2 regions of the Clostridium nitrophenolicum genome follow, and region 2 is predicted to be linked to the other one. Evidence: a T-box and tRNA genes for the amino acid it is inferred to sense, from the RefSeq annotation. Region 2 holds a T-box; the other holds one or more tRNA genes.
The links. The T-box of region 2 lies ahead of thrS (threonine--tRNA ligase). A T-box ahead of a tRNA ligase gene usually reads a tRNA of that ligase, here a tRNA-Thr.
Positions count from the first base shown of each region.

Region 1 (12,339 bases), 630 kb from region 2:
TTGTAGAGGTAGATGGCACTACATTAAGATGGGATCCAAGAGAAATTACTAATCCTTTGCTTGGATCTGTACATGATCCAATTTACCAGGGAACTAAAAGAGATTTAGCTGAAACAGGGATTCCTGAACCAAAGCTTGGACTTGTTACGGAAGCTCATGGCGGCGTGCTTTTTATAGATGAAATTGGCGAATTAGATGAAATGCTTCAAAATAAGTTATTGAAGGTATTAGAAGATAAGAGAGTTGAGTTTTCATCTTCATATTATGATCCAGAAGATGAAAACACACCAAGATATATAAAATATCTTTTTGAAAATGGAGCACCAGCAGATTTTGTACTTATAGGAGCAACTACAAGAGAGCCTAGTGAAATAAATCCAGCTTTAAGGTCAAGATGTACAGAAGTATATTTTGAACCTTTAACATCAATAAATATACAACAAATAGTAGAAAATGCTGCTGATAAGTTAAATATACAATTAGAAGAAGGCGTGTCAGAGCTTATAAGCAGATACACAATTGAAGGAAGAAAAGCAGTAAATATACTATCAGATGTTTATGGTTATGTACTTTACAACGATCAGGATACTAATTTAAAAGAGAAGGTAAAGATAACAGTTGAAAATTTAAAGGAAGTAATATCTATAAGTAGATTAGTTCCTTTTGAAGAAGTTAAAGTAGAATCAAAATATGATGTTGGGCATATATATGGGTTAGGCGTAAGTGGATATGTAGGATCTACTATAGAAATAGAAACAGCGGTTTTTGAAGCAAAGGAAAAAGGAAAAGGAATAGTAAGATTTAATGATACAGCTGGAAGCATGGCTAAAGATTCTGTGTTTAATGCAGCGTCAGTTATCAGAAAAATAACTGATAAGGATATAAGTGACTATGATATACATGTAAATGTAATAGGTGGAGGAAAAATTGATGGACCTTCAGCAGGAGCTGCTATTACAGTGTGTATTATTAGCGCACTTTTAAACAAGCCATTAAGACAGGATATAGCTATAACAGGAGAAATATCGCTTAGAGGTAACATAAAGCCTGTTGGAGGAATTTTTGAAAAAATTTATGGAGCAAGAAGAAAAGGAATAAAACTTGTAATTGTTCCAGAAGATAATTCCAAAGAAGTTCCTCAAGGACTTGAAGATATAGAAGTTAAGGCAGTAAATAATATTGAACAACTTATTGGACTAGTATTTTAAATTAAATTCTAAGGAGTGATGATACATGGATGCACCTCTTAGAAGTATGCCTCATAGCATTGAGGCTGAACAAAGCGTAATAGGTTCTATGATTATTGATAAAACTTCCATAGCAGAAGCTATGGAAGTTTTAAAAGCTGAAGATTTTTATAAAGATTCACATAAGGCCATATTTAATGCTATTTTGGACCTTTATCAAAAAGATATAGCTGTAGATATAATAACTCTTACAGAGCATTTAAAGTCTACAGATAGGTTAGAAGCAGCAGGTGGAATAACTTATATAAGTGAATTAAGTGGTTCTGTAATTTCCACGGCTAATGTGCAGTCATACATAAAGATTGTAAGTGACAAATCTATTTTAAGAAAACTAATTAGATCTTCTACAAAAATTATAGAAGAGAGTTATAATAATCAAGATGATGTATTAAAAGCTATGGATTTAGCTGAAAAGGAGATTTTTAACTTATCTAATAGTAAAAGTACATCTGATTTTGAACCTATGAGTGTAGTCTTGGAAAGAGGATTTTTAGAAATTGAAAGGCTTTTTAACAATAAAGGAGAAACAACAGGCGTTGCATCTGGATTCAGAGAACTTGATATGAAAACATCTGGTTTTCAAAAAGGTGATATGGTGCTAATAGCTGCAAGACCTTCTATGGGAAAAACCACCTTTGCATTAAACTTAGCAGAGCATGCAGCGCTTAGGGCAGGAAAAAGTGTAGCTATATTTTCCCTGGAAATGTCTAAGGAACAATTGGCATATAAGCTTTTATGTTCACAAGCTCATGTAGATATGCTAAAGCTTAGAACCGGTAACCTAGATGATAAGGATTGGGAAAATATCGCTAAGGCATCAGGCCCTCTTGCTAGCGCTAAAATATTTATTGATGATACCGCTGGTATGTCAGTAATGGAAATGAGGTCAAAGTGCAGAAGGTTGAAAATAGAGCAAGGAATAGATCTAGTGCTTATAGACTACCTTCAGCTTATGTCAGGTAGTAAGAGTGGCTCTGAGAGTAGACAGCAGGAAGTTTCAGAAATATCAAGATCAATTAAGGCACTAGCAAAGGAAATGCAGTGTCCAGTTATTGCACTATCTCAGTTATCTCGTGCACCTGAACAAAGAACAGACCATAGACCTATGCTATCCGATTTAAGAGAGTCCGGTTCTATCGAGCAGGATGCTGACTTAGTTATGTTCTTATATAGAGATGAATACTATGATAAGGAAACTGAAGATAAAAATATAGGAGAGTGTATAATAGCAAAGCAAAGAAACGGTCCGACTGGTACTGTAAAATTAGCTTGGTTAGGACAATTTAGTAAGTTTGGAAATTTAGATGTTATACATCAAGAATAAGGTAAGGGCTTTTACTATGAATAAGGTAAAAGCCTTTACTTTATTTATTACAATATGCACAATAGAATCTACATGAAAACTTTACTTTTATGTAAAATTAAGTTAAACTAATTATAGTGTAGGCTCCTATAGCTCAGCTGGTAGAGCAGCTGATTCGTAATCAGCAGGCCACAGGTTCGAACCCTGCTAGGAGCACCATATTAATTTCTAATAAAAATGGGTTGAATTTTTTTTTCTCTGTATTTATAATTAAAACCAAAAGGCTAAATTTTGTTAAATGTAATTTTTGAAGATTTAGAGCAGATGCAGAATACAGAATATTTTAAATTTAACTCTAAAAGGTTTGTTTTATATTTTGATATATTGAAATATGAAAAATTACTGTTAATATTAGATTTTAAGTGGTTGGAATATGTTATTTTATTAAAATTTAGTGTTATCGTTTTAACAATGTGCATTTTGTGAAATTTTGGGGGGTATTGTAGTTGTTAAATAAATACGAAAGTGAAAAAGATAATAAAACTGACATAGATTTTAATAAAGGAGGATATTTGAGTATATTTCAGATACTACCTTTTGAAGCCATTTTATTAGATAAAAACAACAAAATTATTAAGTTAAACCCTAAAGCGCATGACACATTTTATAATATAGAGTTTGAAAATGAGATAGATAAATTAGTATGTAAAATTGAAGATAAGCTAGTGAAGATTGACAGTGAAAATACGGAATTTTCAATGGAAAGAGAAATCTTGACTAATAAAGGAGCAAAGTATTTTAATATTAAAATAGTACCTATAATTGATACTAGGAATGAATTTGAAGGTAAAATAATAATATTAAATGACATTACTGACTACAAAGTGACAGTTCGAGAACTAAAAAAGGAAAAAGAAGATGCAGAAACAGGTAGTAGAATTAAAAATGAATTTTTAGCTAATATAAGTCATGAAATAAGAACCTCTGTTAACGGTATTATAGGTATGACAGATTTAACTCTGATGACCAATTTAAACTCTGAACAAAAAGAAAACTTAAATTTAGTGAAGTCAAGTGCATTAAGTTTGTTAGATATGACTAATAGTATTTTAGACTTTTCTAAAATCCAATCTGGAAATATAAAACTAGATAGTGTTGAATTTAATTTTAAAGAACTCATAGACGAGATTGTAAGATTAACTGCAATTAAGGCACTTGAAAGCAAATTGGAGTTTAAAGCAAAAATAGATGAATCAATACCGGATACATTAATTGGTGATCCTGTAAGAATAAAACAAATTTTAGATAATTTAATAGATAACTCTATAAAATTCACTAAGTATGGCACTATTTCGCTTATCATTGAAAAAGTGGAGTCTGCTGACAAAAAAGTTAATTTAAAATTTTTAATAAGAGACACAGGCATAGGTATAGATAGAAAAGATATACCTAAATTATTTACAGGCTTTAGTCAGATTGATAATAAAGAATATACCAGAAAGAATTTTGGTCCAGGTCTAGGACTCAGCATTTGTAAGGGACTTGTAGAAATGATGGATGGTAAAATTGAAGTAAAAAGTAGAAAAGATGTAGGGTCTGTGTTTTCATTTAATATATCTTTAGAAAAAGGTAAAAAATACAGTAGCACAAATATAAGTGATAAAAAAACAAAGGTTCAAACAAATAATTTAGTTGGTAGAAGGTTGAATATTCTTATTGTTGAGGATGATAAGGCAAGCCAAATGGTAATATACAATTTATTCAAGAAAAATGGACACACATGTGATATTGCTAATAATGGCGAAGAGGCTTTAAAGCTTATTGAAAATAAGAAATATGACTTAATACTTATGGATATACAAATGCCTATACTAGATGGAATTCAAACTACAAAAATAATTAGAAAATCTGAAGAAAATAATGATAGTCGTACACCTATTATAGCTCTAACAGCATATGCTTTAAAAGAAGATAAAGAGAAGTTTTTGAATGCAGGTATGGACAACTATATTTCTAAGCCTTTTAATATTGATGAACTTTTAAAAGTGGTTTATAGTACAGTAAAAACAGATACTGGAAATACCTCTTATTTTATGAATAAGCAAAATAGTATGGATGGAGATTCACTATTTTTATATCTTTTATAATTATAATATTATATAGCTGCTTTTTACATTTATAAAAAGGAAGGTGCTGTCGTGTTTGGTATAATTGATAGATTTGAAGGTGGTTTTGCAATAGTAGAACTATATGATAGCAAGGTAATAAACATTGAAGTAAACAAAATACCAAAAGAAGCTAGAGAAGGTGATGTTCTCAGTATAGGAGAACACATAACAATAGATTATGAAGAAACTAAAAAAAGAAAAAATGTAATAGAGAAATTATCTAAAGATATGTGGGAATAAGTGTCAAGGGCTAGAGTGAAACTGAGAAGGTTTCATTCTAGCCTTTTATTTTTGTACATTCTTATCATTGTTACCTAATAATTGTTTATTCTTATAATACAAAATAAAGTAATTAACAAAAGCTATTAACGCACTTACAACAGACAAATATATAAGATAAGTACCTAACTTTATATTAATAGTTAAGGTAAATATAGATAAGTAAAATAATATAGTTGTAAGCTTTCCAAACTTGTTAGATGGAATTACGGTATTTTTATTATATAATATTATGCCAAAGAATATCATAGAGACTTCTTTTATAGAAATTATTATAAGAATCCACAAAGGTATATAATTCTTTATTACTAGACAGCTTAAAACAGTTAATATCATAAGTTTATCAGCTAATGGATCTAATACTATGCCTAGTTTAGTTATTAGAGAGTATTTTCGTGCTAAATAGCCATCTAATATATCTGTCAATCCAGCAGTCAGAAACACCAGTATAGAGTAAAATAGGTTATTAGGCACATTTGAGAAAAATAATAAAATAAAAATAGGAATTAAAAGTAATCTAAAGAGAGTGAGAATGTTTGGTAAATTCATAATATCACTCCAAAATAAAAGTAATTATATTTTTGTTTTAGTGTATGCTATGAATAATAAAGAGTTTCTTGTATTAAATAGCAGATAAATATATTTTAATTCTTTTAACTGAAAAATGAAAGATGTTTATAAGATTATGAATATAAAAAAGCTAAATTGAAAACATTTACGAATTTTAATTTAAATTTATTAATTAATATTCGTATTTATATTGACTGAACTATTCACTTTTGATAGGATTAAATAGGATGCATGTGTCCATGTAAAGAATTATAAGATAATCGATAAAGGATTAGTAATAATTTTTACAGACTTATAAACTGTATATACTAATGTTAAGTTGGCATATTAGTAGTATATAAGGAAAGAAATATATAATAAAAAAGCGTCAATAAAGATATATAAACTACGGTACAGGTATATTAAAAATATTATGTTACCGAAGTTGATATGACTAGAGATATAGTAAGCCAATAAATATTCGTCAATGCTTAAGTGTAGCTAACTTAATAAAAGAGGAGGAAATTTTTATGTCAGCATTTATTGTTTTAGGAGCCCAATGGGGAGATGAAGGAAAAGGGAAGATGACAGATTATCTTGCAGAAAGTGCAGATGTTGTAGTTAGATTTCAAGGTGGAAACAATGCAGGACATACCGTTGAGGTTGGAGATAAACAATATAAACTTCATTTAATACCTTCAGGAATACTTTATGATACTAAATTAAACGTAATAGGTAATGGAGTAGTTGTAGACCCAAAAGCTTTATTTGAAGAAATAGATTATTTAAAAGGTGTTGGAGTAGATGTAACTCCAGAAAAACTAATGATAAGTGATAGAGCACAGCTTATAATGCCATATCATAAGATACTTGATGGTATAAAAGAAAAAGCTAGAGGAAAAAAGGATATAGGAACAACAGGAAAAGGAATAGGACCATGTTATACTGATAAGATGGAAAGAAGCGGTATAAGAGTTTGTGATTTAATGCACAAGGAAGTTTTTGAAGAAAAATTAAAGGATAATGTAGATGCTAAAAATGATATTATAACAAAAATTTACGGAGGAGACAGTTTAGACTTTAGTGCTATATATAATGAGTACTTGGAATATGCTGAGAGAATGAGACCTTTTGTAAAAGATATATCAGTTGAAGTATTTAACAACATAAAAGCAGGTAAAAAAGTATTATTTGAGGGTGCACAAGGTACATTACTTGATATAGATTATGGTACATATCCATATGTAACATCATCTAACACCATAGCTGGTGGTGTATGTACTGGGGCAGGAGTTGGTCCTACAGCGATAACTAGTGCGGTAGGTATAGCTAAAGCATATACAACAAGAGTTGGTAAGGGACCTTTCCCAACAGAGTTATTTGATGAAACTGGTGATTGGATAAGAGAAAAAGGACATGAATATGGCGTAACTACAGGAAGAGCAAGAAGATGTGGATGGTTAGACTTAGTTATACTTAAGACTACTGCAAGAATTTCTGGTCTTACAAGTTTTGCTGTAACTAAAATAGATACTCTAGCAGGAATGGAAAAGGTAAAGGTATGTACAGGTTACAAGTTTGATGGAAAAGTTATTGATTACGTTCCAGCAAGTCTTGAAGATTTAGCTAAGTGTGAACCAATATATGAAGAGTTTGATGGATGGGATAAAAGTATAGAAAATGCTAGAAGTTATAATGATCTTCCAGAAAACGCTAAAGTATATCTAAAGAAAATAGAAGAATTTACTGGTACAAAAATATCTATAGTATCAGTAGGACCAAGAAGAGATCAAACTATTGAAGTTACAGATATATAACTTAAAAAAATTCAGGTGTATAATAGAATTATACCCTGAATTTTTTATTTTGATGAAAATTTATGGAAAAGTTTAGAAATATATTATAAAATAAATTTATGATATATAGAGAGGTGTAGTTCTATGTGTGAGATAGTGACAGAAAGAGAATATGAAGTTCAATATTACGAAATAGACTATAAAAAAAGATTACTTATAACAAATTTAATGAATTATCTTCAGGATATTGCTATAAGACAATCTGAAGACATAGGTGTTGGAATAGACTACCTAACACAACATGGTATAGCGTGGGTTCTTTATAAATGGCATATAGATATGTATAGATACCCTGTGTATGGAGAAAAGGTTAGAATAATAACTAAACCTTATTCTTTTAAAAAGTTTTATGCATATAGGGTATTTGAGATAGTAGATTTAAATGGAAACACTATAGGGAAAGCCAAATCTATATGGTTCTTAATTGATATTGAAAAAAGAAGAGCTATAAGAGTGACAGAAGAAATGTATAATGCCTATAGAGTTCCTAAGGATAAAAACGATATTCTTGATATAGAAAAAATAAGTGAGCCATTAGAAATACATAGTGAAAAAGTCTTTCAAGTAAGGTATAGTGACATAGATACAAATAGACATGTTAACAATGTAAAATATGTAGAATGGGCTATAGAGGCTGTACCATTAGATATAGTAAACAACTATGTAATTACAAGTATAAATACAGTCTATGAAAAAGAAACTAAATATGGAGATACAGTAAAGGTCTTAGTAGAAATAAAGACAAATGAAAATAATATAACATGCTTCCATAGAGTTGTTGATGGAGAAGATAAACAGTTGTGTTTAGTTCAAACCCAATGGGAGAAATAAGAAAAATGCTGCTGACCTTATTTTTCAGCAGCATTTTTTCCAGCTATAAATCCAGAACTCCATGCCCATTGTAAATTGAAGCCTCCACAATCCCCGTCAACATCAAGTAATTCACCTGCAAAATATAAATTTTTAATTATTTTTGATTCAAGAGTTTGAGAGTTTATATCATTTGTATCTACACCACCAGCAGTTACTTGAGAGTTTTTGAATGAGTTAGTGTCGCACACTGAAAAAGTCCACTCTTTAAGTAGACTTAGTAACTGTTGTTTTTCCTTCCAATCTAATTCGCAGCAGAGTTTATGTATATTATCTATTGAGGCCTCTTTTAAAAGTATAGGAATAACTTTTTTATTTATAATTCCAACAAAGGAATTATAAACACTTCTGTAACTAAATGTTCCCCAGTGATTTTCTAAAAACTCTATTAGATTTTCTTTATTCAAATCAGGCATCATATCTATAGTCAGACTCACAGATTTCCCTTCAGATAAAGCCGCAGAAGCAGTACGACTCAGTTGAAGTATAGGGGGACCGGATATTCCGTAATCTGTAAATAATATTTCTCCAAACTCTCGTCTTTTAGAAATACCATCTACAAATATTTCAGCAAAGCCATTGAATTTTACTCCAGACAAAGCCTTAAGATTTTTATAGCTTAATTTAAGCTGTACTAGGGCTGGTACTGGACTTATTATATTGTGGTTTAATGATTTAGCTATCTTAAAGCCTGATCCATCAGAACCAGTATTAGGGGCTGATTTGCCACCACAACATAATATGAGCTTTTTACACTCATATACATCATTGGATTCAGTAAACAGCTTAAAAGATTTAGAGCTATTCTTTATGTTGTTAACTTTAGAATTTAGGTATATAGGAATATTACGATCTTCTATAGCTAATCTAAATATATCAAGCACTGAAGATGCTTGAAGTGATAACGGATACATTTTTCCATCTTCTAAAGTAACTAAGGGAAGACCTAAAGAATAGAAAAAATTAGTGGTATCATCTAATTTAAAACTGTCTAAAGCAAACTTAAAAAATTCAGGATTTTGACTATGATACTTTGAATAAGAAATATTGCTATTTGTTATATTACATCTACCATTTCCAGTTGAAAGAATTTTACTTCCTATTCTGCTGTTTCCCTCTAATATTGCAACATCTTTTCCAGAATCTTTAGCAGTAATTGCTGCTATGATACCAGCAGCACCGCCGCCTACTATTATTATTTCATGAAACAAAGACAACAACTCCTTGTAATCGAATTATTCTATATTATTTTATCGTAAAAATATAGTTTTGGTAATAGAATTTTTATAGGTATAATCCACTATGTAGAAACCAGGGCTTAAATTACATTTGTAATGAAGAGAGTATAGTTGTTATAATTATAGTACAGTAATTCTAAAAATAATCACATGTTAGACCTGCTCGCACTTGAAAATATATTTAGTGAGGAGGAATTTTTTTATGAGAGCTAAAATATTAAATAAATCTATAGATAGTACTAAAGGAGATTTGAAGGTTCTAAGCATAAACTATGATTTCGTTGCAGTTCAAATAAATGATGATAAAAAGGTTCTTAGAAGGGATGAAGTAGAACTTATATTCGAGAATGATTCTGAGAAGATTTTGAATCAGTATGAAGACATATTAAAGATAAAGCTAAATAAAGGTATGACATTTGCTTTCTATCCTACACTTATAAACTTTATAGAAGATATCGTTGGAAGAAAAGTTGAGCAAATAGATGTATTAGAAGACGAGTTTAAGTTTATTAAAAAAGGAATTTGGGAAAAAAATTTACTCATAGTTATAAATAACTTAAGAACATTTAAAATTAGTTCAATAGGTCAAAAATATGGAGATAACTTTAGCTTTACTATAAAGGAAATTAATTTAAGTAATTTCTTGAAAGAATATGAATTAAAGGTTAAAGCTTTAGAAGATGAGATTAAAGAAAGGCAAATTTTAAAAAATAAATATGAAAAAACGTTAAAAAATGTCATTAGTAATAGTATAATCAAAAATGAGTCTATCTTATTAAATAATTAGTAAGATAGTTTTTTATATTTAATTCTATTTTGTATATAATATTTATAATAGGGTTAGGCATCTTTCACTTGTTATTTTCTTTCAGATGCCTTAATTAAAATTTACTATTGAAAGGGGAAAAGTGCTATATGGAAGCTTCAGAATTATTAAATTATAAAAATTGGGTAGTTGTTGGTGATGTGCTAAATGAAAGTAAATATGCATTCAGAATATTAAGCAGCTTGAGAGATTCTAATTTTAATGTAGAGGGGGTAAATCCTAGAGATACTACTGGTAAAGTATATAAGACACTAGAAGAGGTGAATTATAAAATAGATGTTATAGATTTATGCATAAATCCTATACAAGGGTTAAAAGTAATGGAAAGTGCTGCTAAACTTGATATAAATAAAGTGCTAATACAACCTGGAGCAGAAAGTGAAGAAATATTGAGTTTATGTAGAAATAAGGGTATTATAGCTATAGAAGGATGTGCGCTTGTAGAACTTTCTAGGTTATAAGTTTTTAAGGGGGAGTCTATTAATGTTTACGATATATGCTGTATCAGATTCTATAGGAGAAACTGCTGAGCAAGTTGCAAGAGCAACTGCTTGTCAGTTCTATGATAATATAAAAGTTCAGAGAGTACCATACATAAAAAGCTTTGAAGATGTAAATGAATTTATAAACAAAATTGAAGACAGAGAAAATACTATGATTATATCAACAATAGTTTTAGTTGATGTTAGAGAGTTTTTAATCCAAAGATGTATAGAAACTGGTATACACATAATGAATGTACTAGGTCCTTGTATCAGCGTTGCTTCTAGAATTTTGAACAAGCTTCCTGATTATAAGCCAGGTGCAGTTTGGGAGATGGACTCAGAATATTATAAAAAAATAGAAGCTATGGAATTTGCTATTCAGTATGATGATAGCAAAGATCATTCAGGTATTAAAAATGCGGATGTAATTTTAGTAGGGCTTTCAAGAACGTCTAAAACACCACTTTGTATGTATTTAGCTAACAAAGGAATTAAGGCATTAAACATACCTATTATGCCAGAAGTACCAGTACCTAATGAACTGTTTGAAGTTGATAGAAAGAAAATAATAGGGTTAACAATAGACCCAATGCATCTTATTGAAATAAGGAGACATAGAATAGATAAGTTTTCTAAATTATCTACAGAGATACAATATGCAAATGCAGAAAGAGTTTTAGATGAGTTGGAATTTGCAGATAAGCTTATGAGAAAGCTTAATTGTAAAATTATAGATGTCACAAAAAGAGCTATAGAAGATACTGCATTAATAATAATGGAACATATAGATTATATGGGATTAAAGCAGTACTAAAATATAAAAAGATGATACAAAACTTTGTCTAAAGCCCTGATTTTGAAGGGCTTTAGACAAAAACCATAATATAGTATAAAAAAATATAAAAAAAATGTTGACACTTTGATAAATATCTTGTATTATAGTCTATGTCGGGTCGCTACAAGTGAACTGAAAAGATAAATATGGCCCCTTGGTCAAGCGGTCAAGACACCACCCTTTCACGGTGGTAACAGGGGTTCGATTCCCCTAGGGGTCACCATTATAATATATGGGCGCATAGCTCAGCTGGGAGAGCATCTGCCTTACAAGCAGAGGGTCACAGGTTCGAGCCCTGTTGTGCCCACCATATATTATGGCCCAGTGGCTCAGTTGGTTAGAGTGCCGGCCTGTCACGCCGGAGGTCGAGGGTTCGAGTCCCTTCTGGGTCGCCATAATTATTTATATTAAATAATTATGATGGTATTATAGGTCTAAATTTATAACATGAAAATCTAATATGGCCCTTTGGTCAAGCGGTCAAGACACCACCCTTTCACGGTGGTAACAGGGGTTCGATTCCCCTAAGGGTCACCATTATAATATATGGGCGCATAGCTCAGCTGGGAGAGCATCTGCCTTACAAGCAGAGGGTCACAGGTTCGAGCCCTGTTGTGCCCACCATATATTTATGGCCCAGTGGCTCAGTTGGTTAGAGTGCCGGCCTGTCACGCCGGAGGTCG
Region 1 is NZ_AP042469.1:5,575,713-5,588,051, reverse strand. Features, by position in the region: gene lonC (Lon family ATP-dependent protease) at 1-1,208, shown strand, start outside; gene ACZ5N4_RS26555 (replicative DNA helicase) at 1,234-2,571, shown strand; tRNA gene ACZ5N4_RS26550 (tRNA-Thr) at 2,694-2,769, shown strand; gene ACZ5N4_RS26545 (response regulator) at 3,057-4,697, shown strand; gene ACZ5N4_RS26540 (DUF3006 domain-containing protein) at 4,749-4,958, shown strand; gene pgsA (CDP-diacylglycerol--glycerol-3-phosphate 3-phosphatidyltransferase) at 5,004-5,546, opposite strand; gene ACZ5N4_RS26530 (adenylosuccinate synthase) at 6,077-7,363, shown strand; gene ACZ5N4_RS26525 (acyl-[acyl-carrier-protein] thioesterase) at 7,487-8,233, shown strand; gene ACZ5N4_RS26520 (BaiN/RdsA family NAD(P)/FAD-dependent oxidoreductase) at 8,251-9,483, opposite strand; gene ACZ5N4_RS26515 (hypothetical protein) at 9,713-10,297, shown strand; gene ACZ5N4_RS26510 (CoA-binding protein) at 10,426-10,797, shown strand; gene ACZ5N4_RS26505 (pyruvate, water dikinase regulatory protein) at 10,820-11,635, shown strand; tRNA gene ACZ5N4_RS26500 (tRNA-Glu) at 11,805-11,879, shown strand; tRNA gene ACZ5N4_RS26495 (tRNA-Val) at 11,891-11,966, shown strand; tRNA gene ACZ5N4_RS26490 (tRNA-Asp) at 11,975-12,051, shown strand; tRNA gene ACZ5N4_RS26485 (tRNA-Glu) at 12,119-12,193, shown strand; tRNA gene ACZ5N4_RS26480 (tRNA-Val) at 12,205-12,280, shown strand; tRNA gene ACZ5N4_RS26475 (tRNA-Asp) at 12,290-12,339, shown strand, end outside.
Region 1: it encodes a tRNA-Thr, which carries the amino acid that the T-box ahead of thrS (threonine--tRNA ligase) is inferred to sense. The anticodon was not compared.

Region 2 (12,339 bases):
GAGTAATAATTTATTTATAGTAAATGATGTAATAGAGGATAATGAAAGAAATATAGTGCTATATGTACCTGATACAAGAAGTGAAACGGAACTAAAAACTATTGTTAATACTCGATCTCAACTTTTAAATGCACCTATTTTCAAAGATGGTACCTTTATATTTTCAGTAGGTACATTCATTGAAGTAAGCATTGTCGGAGAAGTAGATTTGCTTATACCTGCTTTAGGATATTGTACTAATCCGCCAGAATGCGAAGAGTATAAAGACGATTCGATTTCTCTATGCAAAGAGATTTTTGAACTAAAGCTATTTCCAGATGATTTTTATCCTAGGGATGACTGTTTAGATTGATGTTGGTTAGCTGTAAATATAGAATATTACTAATAAATACAATTTGGGGGTGGCAGTATGCCTACTATAATTTATCCATCTCCTGTTGACTTTAAATGGATGTTTCAAAGGCCTCAACAACTACTACTCAATATGAGCTTGTTGGGATATAAGTGTATATTTATAAACCCTGACATCCATATAAAACAGAAGAGTGATATAGAAAAAATAAATAATAATTTTTTATTAGTTAGCAAGAGGTACTCTATTAATTATAGAAAATTAAGTAAACCTATAATATTATTTGAAAGCTACCCTCCAGAACACAATTTAAATAGGCAGATTCCACATAATATACTAATTTTCGATTGTATAGATTTCCCATCAGAACAGTTCGAACATTGGAAGGAAAATTTCGATGTTTTGAGTGAAAAGGCAGATATAATAACGTGCTCGTCTCAGGGACTGTATATGTTGCAAAGGAAGTATGGTGAAAAAGTCCATATGATAAGAAATGGAGCAGATTTTGAGTATTTTAAAAAAGCTGAAATAGTAGCTAATAATAGAGTAAAACAAGTAGGTTTTATAGGAAGTTTAGCATCTTGGTTAGATTACAATTTAATAGATTATATTATAAAGAAAAATCCAGATAAAAGATTTGTATTTGTAGGAGATTTCTACGATATAAAACCTAATTTTAATTACAACAATGCAGTTTTTACTGGTAGAAAAGATTATAAGGATCTTATAAAATATATGAAGGAGATGGATGTCTTTATAAATCCATTTAAGATTACACCTATGACTAATTGTGTAAGTCCTGTTAAGCTATATGAATATCTAAGCACAGGTAAACCTGTAGTATCTACTGCTATTTTAGAGATGATTTCTATAGATAGAGATTATGTATATGTGGCAAAAGATTATGAACAATTTCATAGTCTTTTAAACATAGCGGTAAAGGAAAAAAATCTTAAAAAAAAGCAAAACAGACAAAGATTTGCTTACCAAAATTCATGGCTTTTTAGAGCAAAAAATCTTCATGAGATTATAAAAAAATATCTATAAAAATAATAATCTATTAGATAAAATATAATGTTATCTAATAGATTATTTATTTTATATTTGCTTTACTATCCAGTATTTAAAATTACTAGTACCTCCAGGTGAAACATACATGAACCTTATATAATTAGTTAAATATCTAGATACTAGTGGTACTAGGTTTCCAGGAGATATAGGTTGTTGGGCTTCTGTAGCAAAATTTACTCCATCAGGGCTTATTTGTAAAGTCAAGTTTATTGAATTTGAACCAGCATTCTGAATAAAAATTGTGTAATCAAAGATTTGTGATACATCTATTGCAGGACTTGTCTGTAGAGTAGTTGAAGTTGGTGTAATAGTTGAAGTAGTTTCAAATCTTCTTTTGAATACTGTTATAGGCGCTGGATCATTATATTGTATATTTAAAAATGGTCTGAGATCTGTGTGGGTGGTATCGTTACTGCTGACAAAAGTTTTTGGACTAAGTTCTACAGTCTCTGTAGATTTTAATACTAAACTACTATTTATTCCAGAACTAATCCAGTACTTAACTATAGATGTTACATCAAAAGGCACGTTACCTATACCAGCTATCTCTGTAGATGACCCTTTAATAGAATAATTTATTCCTGGTTGAGTTGCCCATTTAGTAGACTGATTCCAGGGTGAGGTTACAAGGTATGGAGTAAAAAAATCTTGTACATTAGAATCTACAGTATTTATAACATGCATATTTAAAATACAGTTTTGTATTTCTGCATTTGCCGGTATCGAGCCTATATTAAAGTGAAGCAAGCTTCTATAGACTGATGGCGGGTTAGTATTATAGTATAGACCTACAATTAAATAGGGGCTACCAGCCCATGTAACAGAAGGATTTGCCTCATCTAATGTTATACTAGAATCTGAATAAAAAATCGCCGATGGCATTATCTCACATCCTTTATTGAATGTCTCTTGTGTAAATTTTCTTAAGAAAGCTAATATTTTCTCTTTGTTATAGTTATAAACTTTAGGATTTAAGTTCTTTAAATGAAAAACTTCTAGATAAAATATAAGCAGATTCTTCATCTAATTTATCAAAAACACTGATAGATCTCTTTATTTCACTTACAGCCATTCCTATTAGCCCATGTTTAGCATATAATTTTGCTAATTCAAGTAAAGCATTATTGCTTTCCAGGCAATTAAATAGCTCAAGGGCTTTTTCAAATTTTTCAAATTCCCTTACGCGAAGAAAAGCATCTAATATATTTATAATAATAGGTAAATATTCATTGGACTCTTCTACATCCTCACACAAGGTCTCTTTACCTTTAGATTTGAAAATACTATTTAAGCAGGTGAACGTTTGGTGTACTTTACTACTATTATTAGTGTTTTCGATATTTGATAAAACATTTTCTGCAGCATCAAATTTATCTAAAACTGAATAGCATATAAAAAGCATTATTTGACTATCTAAATAATTTGCGTTATCTGGATCTATTTTCTCAAATTCTTTTATCGCTTCAGCATATAATTTTAAATTATACATACACATAGCTTTTTTATAAGTCATATATGGTACTCTAATTTCGTTAGCTAGTGCACTATTAGCATAATCTAAAGCAAGTTGATACTGTTTTGCTGAAAATAGTACTTCCTCCATATTAGAATAGTTTAGCGGATTATTTAAATCAAAAAACTGCTCTAAATTTTTCTTAATATCCTCTGGTGTTTTATAAATTTTTGTGAGAATATCCCCTATTTTAATAATAGCGTCATAAAAATCATTTTTTACTAGAAGGGTTTGATTATAGCATTTTAGAGCCTCATCATAGTCGCTTACTTGATGAAAAACGTTACCTAAGGCATAATACGCTTTATAACTCCCAACTCCCATCAAAAAATTAAGAGTGGAAGGAGGTTCTCCTAATTCTATACAGTGTTGAAAACTTCTTATGGCTTTAGTAATATGTCCAAGTTTATGGTATATTCCTCCTCTTAAAAATTCAACATCAGTATATTGAGGGTAATGAGATAGAGCCTCATCGATATATTTTAAAGCTTCATCTGGTTTATTTAAAGCATCATAGATCATTATTATTCTTAATATAACTTTAGGGACATAAATATCTTGCATATTACATTTTTCATAGGAAGAAAGAAAATATTCTAATGCTTTATCAAGCTCATTCAAGGCAAAATATTCATTTCCTATACAAAATAACCAATAAGGATTGTCTGGATTTTCATCTAATTCCTTTTTTAATATCCTCATATTTCTTTCTCGTTTTTTTTGATCTTTTACATAAGTGTTTATATATCCATAGTGGTATATGCGAATATCACTGAATTTTGTTACAACATCTTTACTTTGTGGTTTGATTCCCTCATGTATTCTACCTTGGTATCTAAACTGAGGTTTATTTTTAAATAATCTAATGTTGACATTCATTATTTTTTCACTACCAGCTGTATCGCCCACGTAACATATAGAATTAAAGATAAATATATCACCTTCATCAGAATTATTTATTATATCCAACAGTTTATGAACATCTTGTTTTTCAAATTCATCATCACCATCCAAAATTAAAATCCAATCACCTGTAGCTTTATCAATAGAATAATTTCTTGCTTTACTGAAATCATCTACCCACTTAAAGTTATATACCTTAGCTCCATATTTTTTTGCTATTTCTTTTGTATTATCAATGGAGCCCGTATCAACAACAATAATTTCATCTGCTATATCAACTATGCTTTCAAGGCATCTCCCTATACTTTTAGCTTCATTTTTTACTATCATGCATACGCTAAGCTTAGCATTCAAATCAATCACTCCCACTTAAATTAATTTATGTAACAGACAGGGGAATGATGCCCCTGCCCTCTATAGAATCAAAGTTCACTTAATAATTAGTTCTGAGCGTTGATATAAGCTACTACAGTTGACGTATCAGACCCTACTCCTAATACTTGTACTCTTGTATAGTTCAAGAAGTAACCAGGAACTAGTACAACTGCTTGATTTTGAGTGAGGGTAACCTCAGCAGTGTTATCATTAACAAAGTAAGAATCTGTGGTTGTTGGACTAACTTGTAGTCTAACAGATACAGTAGCTGTTCCAGTATTCATTATATAGAAGGAATAGTGATTGTCGAACTGAGAAGTATCAAATTGGAAAGCTGTATTAGTTAACGCTGCAGTATTAGTATTAAGTGTTGAATTAGAGGTTGTAAATCCATGGCCTACAATAGTAGCTGAGATACTACCACCAGCAACAGTCATAGTACCAGCAGCAATAGTAGCTGTAATATTACCACCAATAACAGTTACGGTACCAGCAGCTACAGTGGCAGTTATATTACCACCAACAACAGTTACGGTACCAGCAGCAACGGTAGCAGTAATATTACCGCCTTCAACAGTTACGGTGCCGGCAGCGACAGTAGCTGAGATATTACCGCCAACGACAGTTACAGTACCTTGAGAAACAGCAGAAACAGTGACAGTACCAGCAGCAACGGTAGCAGTAATATTACCGCCAACAACGGTAACAGTACCAGCCTCAACAGTAGCAGTAATATTACCACCAACGACAGTCACAGTACCTTGAGAAACAGCAGAAACAGTAACAGTACCAGCAGCAACGGTAGCAGTGATGTTACCGCCAACAACAGTAACAGTACCAGCAGCAATGGTAGCAGTAACGCTACCACCAAGTTGTATATTACCATTGGAATCTACTAACACACTTGTGACAGTGCCACCAGATGTGCTTCCATATATTTGCGTTTTAAGATTTTCCGCTACATTATTAAATACTAGATTATTAGGCATCACACCGCACCTCCTCTTTAATATAGAAAGGTATGATTACCTCACTTCATACTATGGTGAAATGTAAAGAATGTTATAGAAAAATGATTATGTTTAGTATTAAAGATGTATAGTTCAATGACACAAATAAGTTAGAGGATAAATATTATAGTGTTATAGCGAATGTTTGGAGGTAATTTATATGAAATATTTTAATGATAATATAGAAATTAGCACTACTGCGATTATAAAAGAAGGAAATTCTTTAGGAGAAAATGTAAGTATTGGATGGTACACGATAATAGGCAAAAATGTCACAATAGGACAAAATACTAAGATTGGAAACGGTGTAATTATACATGATGGAACGATCATAGGAAGTAATGTAAGAATTGATGATAATGCTGTTATAGGAAAATTGCCTATGAGTGTTTCAACAAGTGCATTGAAAATAGATAATAATCTTAGCGGCTGTAATATTGGAGATAACTGCATAATAGGAACAGCCGCTATACTATATAGAGGTTGTAGTATTGGGAATAGCTGCTTGGTTGCAGATATTTCTACCATAAGAGAAAATGTATCAGTGGGAAATAATACAATTATTGGTAGAGGTGTAGCAGTAGAAAACAACTGTGTTATTGGTTCTCATTGCAAATTAGAGACAAATGTGTATATAACTGCGTATTCTGAGTTAGAAGATTATGTTTTTATTGCACCCGGTGTAGTAACTTCTAATGATAACTATGCTGCACGACTTAAAGGTAAGGAATATTCATTTAAAGGGGTAACTGTAAAAAGAGGTGGCCGAATTGGAGCACAGGCAACTATACTTCCTGGAAAAGTAATTAGTGAAGATGCTTTTGCAGCAGCAGGTAGTGTTATAACGAAAGATATCCCTGCAAAAAAGATTAATTGTGGAAATCCTGCAAAATACTTTAGAGATGTCCCAGAAGACCAACTAATTGACAATCAATAAGATTAACAATCTATCATATAATTTATTAATTTTAGTATGTCAAATGTTCTACAAAGTTCATAGCATATACTAAAAACTATAAAATGGAGAGTAGAGAACTATGAAGATTGGAATTATTGGATTAGGCAGAATGGGTAAAAATCACTTAAGAGTTCTAAATCATTTGCGAAGTAATGTAGATGACATATCTATATATGATGCAGATGCTAAAACAATGAAGGAAATGTCTCAGATATATGATGTTAACTATTACGAAGATTTAAACAGCTTTTTAGATAGTGTAAATGCTGTGATAGTATGTACCCCTACAACTACTCACTATGATATTGCAAAAAAATGTATAGAAAGAAATAAGGATATATTATTAGAAAAACCAATAACCTCAACGGTACAAGAAGCAAAAATGTTGATTGATTATATGAAGGATAAAAATATTATTTGTATGGTGGGACACGTAGAAAGATTTAACCCTGTAATTTTATATTTAACAGAGTATTTAAAAACAAAAAAAGTTCTATCTATTTCAGCAAACAGAATTAGTAAAGTTGAACATGATAGAATTTTTGATGTAGATGTAGTTACAGATCTTATGATACATGATATTGATATAATTCTTTCTATGATCAATAGTGAACCAGCTAAAATATTTGCAGCGTCACATGATGAAAATTTAGAAGATGTATTAGCAATGATGCAATTTAATAATGGTATTACTTCGAGTCTTACGGCCAGTAGAACATCTCAAGAAAAAATAAGAAAGTTACACATTACTAGTTCTGATGAGAATATTCATGTAGATTATATAAAAAGTAAAATAGATTTAGTTAAGCTTTGTGATATAAAGAATTCGATTAGTGAAAATAATTCATACAATATAGTTGGAAAAGAAAAAACACTGTATTTTGAAGGAGAACCATTAAAGATAGAACTACAACATTTCATTGAGTGTATAACTCAACGGAAAAAACCAATAAGCAATGAAGAAACAGGGTATCTAGCGTTAAAAGTTGCTAGAGAAATAGTAAATTGCGTATCTAAAAGGGGGAAATAAATTGATTCCTATTGCAAAACCGTTAATTACTAAAGATGAAGAAAAAGCAGTAATGGAAGTATTGTCAAAGGGACAGCTAGCTAGCGGTGAGTATGTAACTAAATTTGAGGATATGTTTAAAGACTATTTAGGATGTAAATATGCTCTATGTACTACTAATGGTACTACTGCACTTCATGCTGCTTTGTTAGGTACAGGTATTGGTAAAGGAGACTTGGTAATAACCACACCATTTAGTTTTATTGCTACTTCAAATGCAATTCTTTATGTAGGTGCTACACCTTTATTTGCAGATGTAGAAGAAGATACATTTAATATAGACCCAGACAAAGTGGAGAATCTTATAAAGAATACTAAAGGAAAAATAAAGGCTATGATTATAGTTCATCTTTTTGGCAACCCATGCGATATGGAGAGGATTGTGGAGATATGCAAAAAATATGATATTATTTTGATAGAAGACTGTGCCCAGGCCCATGGAGCAGAATTCAGACAGAAAAAGGTTGGAACTTTTGGTGCAGTATCAGCATTTTCATTTTATCCAACAAAAAATATGACCTGCGGTGAGGGTGGAATGGTAGTTACAAATGATGAGAAGGTTTATGATTTTGTAAAAAAAATCATTAATCATGGTCAGGTGCAAAGATATCAACATGATATATTAGGGTATAACTTTAGAATGACCAATATAAGTGCAGCGATAGGTATTGAACAATTAAAAAAAATAGATTATTTTAATAATTTAAGGATTTATAATGCATATAGATATTTGAAAGAATTAAATAGAGATAGATTTATACTACCTATAGTAAATAATAATACTAAACATGTATTTCATCAATTTTCAATAAGATGTAAAGAGAGCAGAAGTAAAGTAATTAATTTGCTTGAAAAAAATGAAATAGGTTATGGTATATATTATCCAACAATATTACCAGATCAACCTTTATACAAGAAGTTGAATATTAGCAGCAACTGCCCAGTATCTCAAAAGTTATGTGAAGAAGTATTAGCAATACCTGTACATCCTGCACTTTCAGAACATGATGTGAACAAAATAATAGAAGTATTAAATTACTAAATGCAAAACCCCATATAAAGCTTTATATGGGGAGTTTTATATTTCAATTATAAAAAGACTTCCTCTGTCAATAAGTTTACCTTTTCTTAAGAAAACTGGCTCCACATTATGTTTTTTTAAAAATTCCATAACTTCTTTTCCATAAGCATAATAGTTTAGATCTCCATAAAAAGCTAATAAATTTTTGTCTAAAAGCCCACAACACCCTCCAATAAAACCATAATTTAAGCCTGGTAAGAGTATGTCGCCAGGCGGAAGGAGAAGTACATCGATATTTTCTCTAGATAAAGCCTTAGTTATTGTCGTGTCGCTAGTCATTGCAGCATTTTGACTTACTATTGCAGTAGAACATTTAGTATAACCTTGTTTTACATTTATAAGCTTTTTAACATTTACCATTTCTAAAAGTTTAGGATCAGTATATTTTATATTGTGAATAAACAAGTTAGGCAAATTTACACTATTTAAAATTATATCATAAGGATAAGTTGATCCAAGATTATTTTCAGAAAAGACTATGTGTAATTGTAAATTCTTTAATATGTCAATGAACCCATTATCCATATCCTTATGTACTATAACGTTTTTTTGATTAACTATATGTAAAAGCATATCTGGATGGCCACAAACAGCCTCATAAAGCGCATCAGAAGGAGGAGGAATTAGTATCTCGCAACCTAATTTTTTCAAACTCAGAATCTCTTCTTTACTTGTTCTATAGTCTACAATAGCATACTTCATACTAAAATCCTTTCTAAGCAATATTTATATTAAGTAATATTTATATTAGAAAATCGGTATAGAAAAACTAGCTAGAAAGTTAATTTTCGACCTCGAAACCCTATATTATTTTACATATTCTACTGCAAAGTTTCAATAATGCAACTGTCGATATTTGACAAAAAAAAATTGCATATACATTTAGTTTAGACACATACTATTTCAAGAAGGGAGTGAGAAGATTGCTATTACTTACTGTTGTTTACAATGATGATAGAGAAGATATCATAGATGGAATAAATAAGGTCAGAGAATACTTTAGATATAAAAATATAAATATAGGCATTTCAGAAAGCATAGATTCAAATACTCACTTCGTAAAAATCTATTGTGACGAAGAAATTAGCCCTAAGCTTCTCAATGTGTTCAACATTCATATGGCTAATATACTATACAATGTAGTTATAGAGGAATTTTATAAAAAAGATATACTAGGTTTTTTATCTGATACATATTTCTTTTTGAAATTTGATGAAATCAAAGATATAAAACAAAGTAGCTTGGACGCTTTAAGAGGAGAAGAACGTGTAATTGATGAGAATTCGATCTACTGCATGAATAAAAAAAATTCAGTGATAGATAAAATAGTTGAATGTATAAATGAAAATAAAGAGATAAATATAAATGGCTTTATAACTTTTAGAATGAAGGAATTAAAAGAAGATTTAGAATCAATAATAGATAAAGTTGTAGAAAAATACATGGTAGATAAGGAATATAACGAGTTTATAAAGCTCTTAAAATATTTTGTAGAAGTTCAAGAAAGTAAAATAGGTAAAATTAATTTAATAATTGACAATAGCGGAGAGTATTCAGTACAGGATGAAGATGGCAATGATATAACATTAAAGTTATTTAGTGATTTAAGTGATTTAAGATATAAAGAAAGCACTAATATGGAGGATATGCTTATAAGTGTGCTAATAACGAATTCACCAGAAAAGATAACAATTCACTGCGTTGAAAACTGCAAAAACAACGAGTTAATTGATACAATAGAAAAAGTATTTACTGATAGAGTTAATTTTTGCAATGACTGTAAGCTATGCAAAAAAATCAAAAGCAGCATCCATAGAGTATAAAGTTTTAGAATAATTGAATAATTTATAGTTTTGTGTTGACATAAACTAAATTAAATAATATAATAAATACAAAATAAAAGCAATGACAAGGAAGAGTAAATAAGTAGCTGCTCCAAGAGAGAAGAACCCATAGGCTGAAAGGTTCTTTGAGTAAGTGTTATTGAAAACCACCTTAGAGCTGAGTACTGAAACTTAGTAAGTATTTCCGTTAACCTGCGTTAAAGGTACAAAGATAATAGCAAGTATATTTCTATTGTAATATGTTTGTATTCTATTTAAGTTGTAATATATTGCTATTGAATTTGGGTGGAACCGCGATGATACTCGTCCCATACATGGGATGAGTTTTTTTATTTTGAAAAAATGATTGACATATATTTGATAAAAAACTATAATGTAGAAAATAAAAACAATGACAAGGAAGAGTAAATAAGTAGCTGCTCCAAGAGAGAAGAACCCATAGGCTGAAAGGTTCTTTGAGTAAGTGTTATTGAAAACCACCTTTGAGTTGAGTACTGAAACTTAGTAAGTATTTCCGTTAGCCTGCGTTAAAGGTACAAAGATAATAGCTAGTATATTTCTATTGAAATATGTTTGTATTCTATTTAAGTTGTAATGTACTGCTATTGAATTTGGGTGGAACCGCGATAATACTCGTCCCATACATGGGATGAGTTTTTTATTTTGTTTAATTTTTAATTTTATATAATATAAATAGAAAATAGGAGGAAAAAACGATGGTAAAGATTACTTTAAAAGACGGAAAACAGATGGAAGTTAAAAATGGTTTAAAGGTAGCAGATATTGCTGCTGAACTGAGCACATCATTAGCTAAAAAGGCTCTAGGAGCTAAAATAAATGGTGAAAGAGCAGAATTAATGACAGAGGTTAACGACGATTGCAAGCTTGAAATATTAACTTTTGAAGATGCAGATGGAAAGTGGATATTAAGACATACAGCTTCACATATACTTGCACAGGCTGTAAAAAGATTATATCCAGATGTTAAATTAGCTATAGGACCTGCAGTAGACAATGGATTTTACTATGATTTTGATGCAGAATTTTCATTCACTCCAGAAATGCTTGAAAAAATAGAAGCTGAAATGAATAAAATAGTTAAAGAAGACTTAAAACTAGAAAGATTTGAACTTCCAAGAGACGAAGCTATAAAGTTAATGCAAGAAAAAGGAGAAGTTTATAAAGTTGAATTAATTCAAGATCTTCCAGAGGATGCAATTATATCTTTCTACAAACAAGGTGATTTTGTAGATTTATGTGCTGGCCCACATGTACCATCTACTGGAAAAGCTAAAGCATTAAAATTACTTTCAATAGCAGGAGCTTACTGGAAAGGTGACGAAAAGAACAAAATGCTTCAAAGAATCTATGGAACTGCCTTTGAAAAGAAAGCAGAACTTGATGAGCATATAAAGATGCTAGAAGAAGCAAAGAAGAGAGATCACAGGAAATTAGGTAGAGAATTAGATTTATTCAGCATAAAGGAAGAGGGCCCAGGATTTCCATTCTTCCATCCAAAGGGAATGATAGTAAGGAATACTCTTCAAAACTTCTGGAGAGAAATGCACCAAGCTGCAGACTATGATGAAATAATGACACCTGTAATATTAAGTGAATCATTATGGCATCAATCAGGACACTGGGATCATTATAAGGAAAACATGTATTTCACTAAGATTGACGAGGGAGATTATGCTATAAAGCCAATGAACTGCCCAGGATCAATACTTGTTTACAAAAATGGAATACACTCATATAGAGAATTACCATTAAGATATGCTGAAATGGGATTAGTTCACAGACATGAAAAATCAGGAGCATTACATGGTCTTATGAGAGTTAGATGTTTTACTCAAGATGATGCTCACTTATTCTTAACTAAGGAAAATATAAAAGATGAACTATTAAATGTTATAAAACTTATAACTGAATTCTATAAAGTATTTGGATTTGAATACTTTATTGAACTTTCAACAAGACCAGAAGATTCTATGGGAAGCGATGAAGATTGGGAAGCAGCAACTAATGGATTAAGAGAAGCATTAGAGGCAGCAGGCCTACCATACAGAGTTAATGAAGGTGATGGAGCATTCTATGGTCCAAAGATAGATTTCCACTTAAAAGACTGTATAGGAAGAACTTGGCAGTGTGGAACTTGTCAGC
Region 2 is NZ_AP042469.1:4,943,370-4,955,708, reverse strand. Features, by position in the region: gene ACZ5N4_RS23440 (YncE family protein) at 1-352, shown strand, start outside; gene ACZ5N4_RS23435 (glycosyltransferase) at 410-1,399, shown strand; gene ACZ5N4_RS23430 (DNRLRE domain-containing protein) at 1,451-2,446, opposite strand; gene ACZ5N4_RS23425 (glycosyltransferase) at 2,388-4,193, opposite strand; gene ACZ5N4_RS23420 (DUF6385 domain-containing protein) at 4,280-5,203, opposite strand; gene ACZ5N4_RS23415 (DapH/DapD/GlmU-related protein) at 5,385-6,161, shown strand; gene ACZ5N4_RS23410 (Gfo/Idh/MocA family oxidoreductase) at 6,262-7,212, shown strand; gene ACZ5N4_RS23405 (DegT/DnrJ/EryC1/StrS family aminotransferase) at 7,214-8,293, shown strand; gene ACZ5N4_RS23400 (DUF6873 family GME fold protein) at 8,330-9,034, opposite strand; gene ytxC (putative sporulation protein YtxC) at 9,256-10,155, shown strand; T-box leader at 10,229-10,490, shown strand; T-box leader at 10,559-10,820, shown strand; gene thrS (threonine--tRNA ligase) at 10,893-12,339, shown strand, end outside.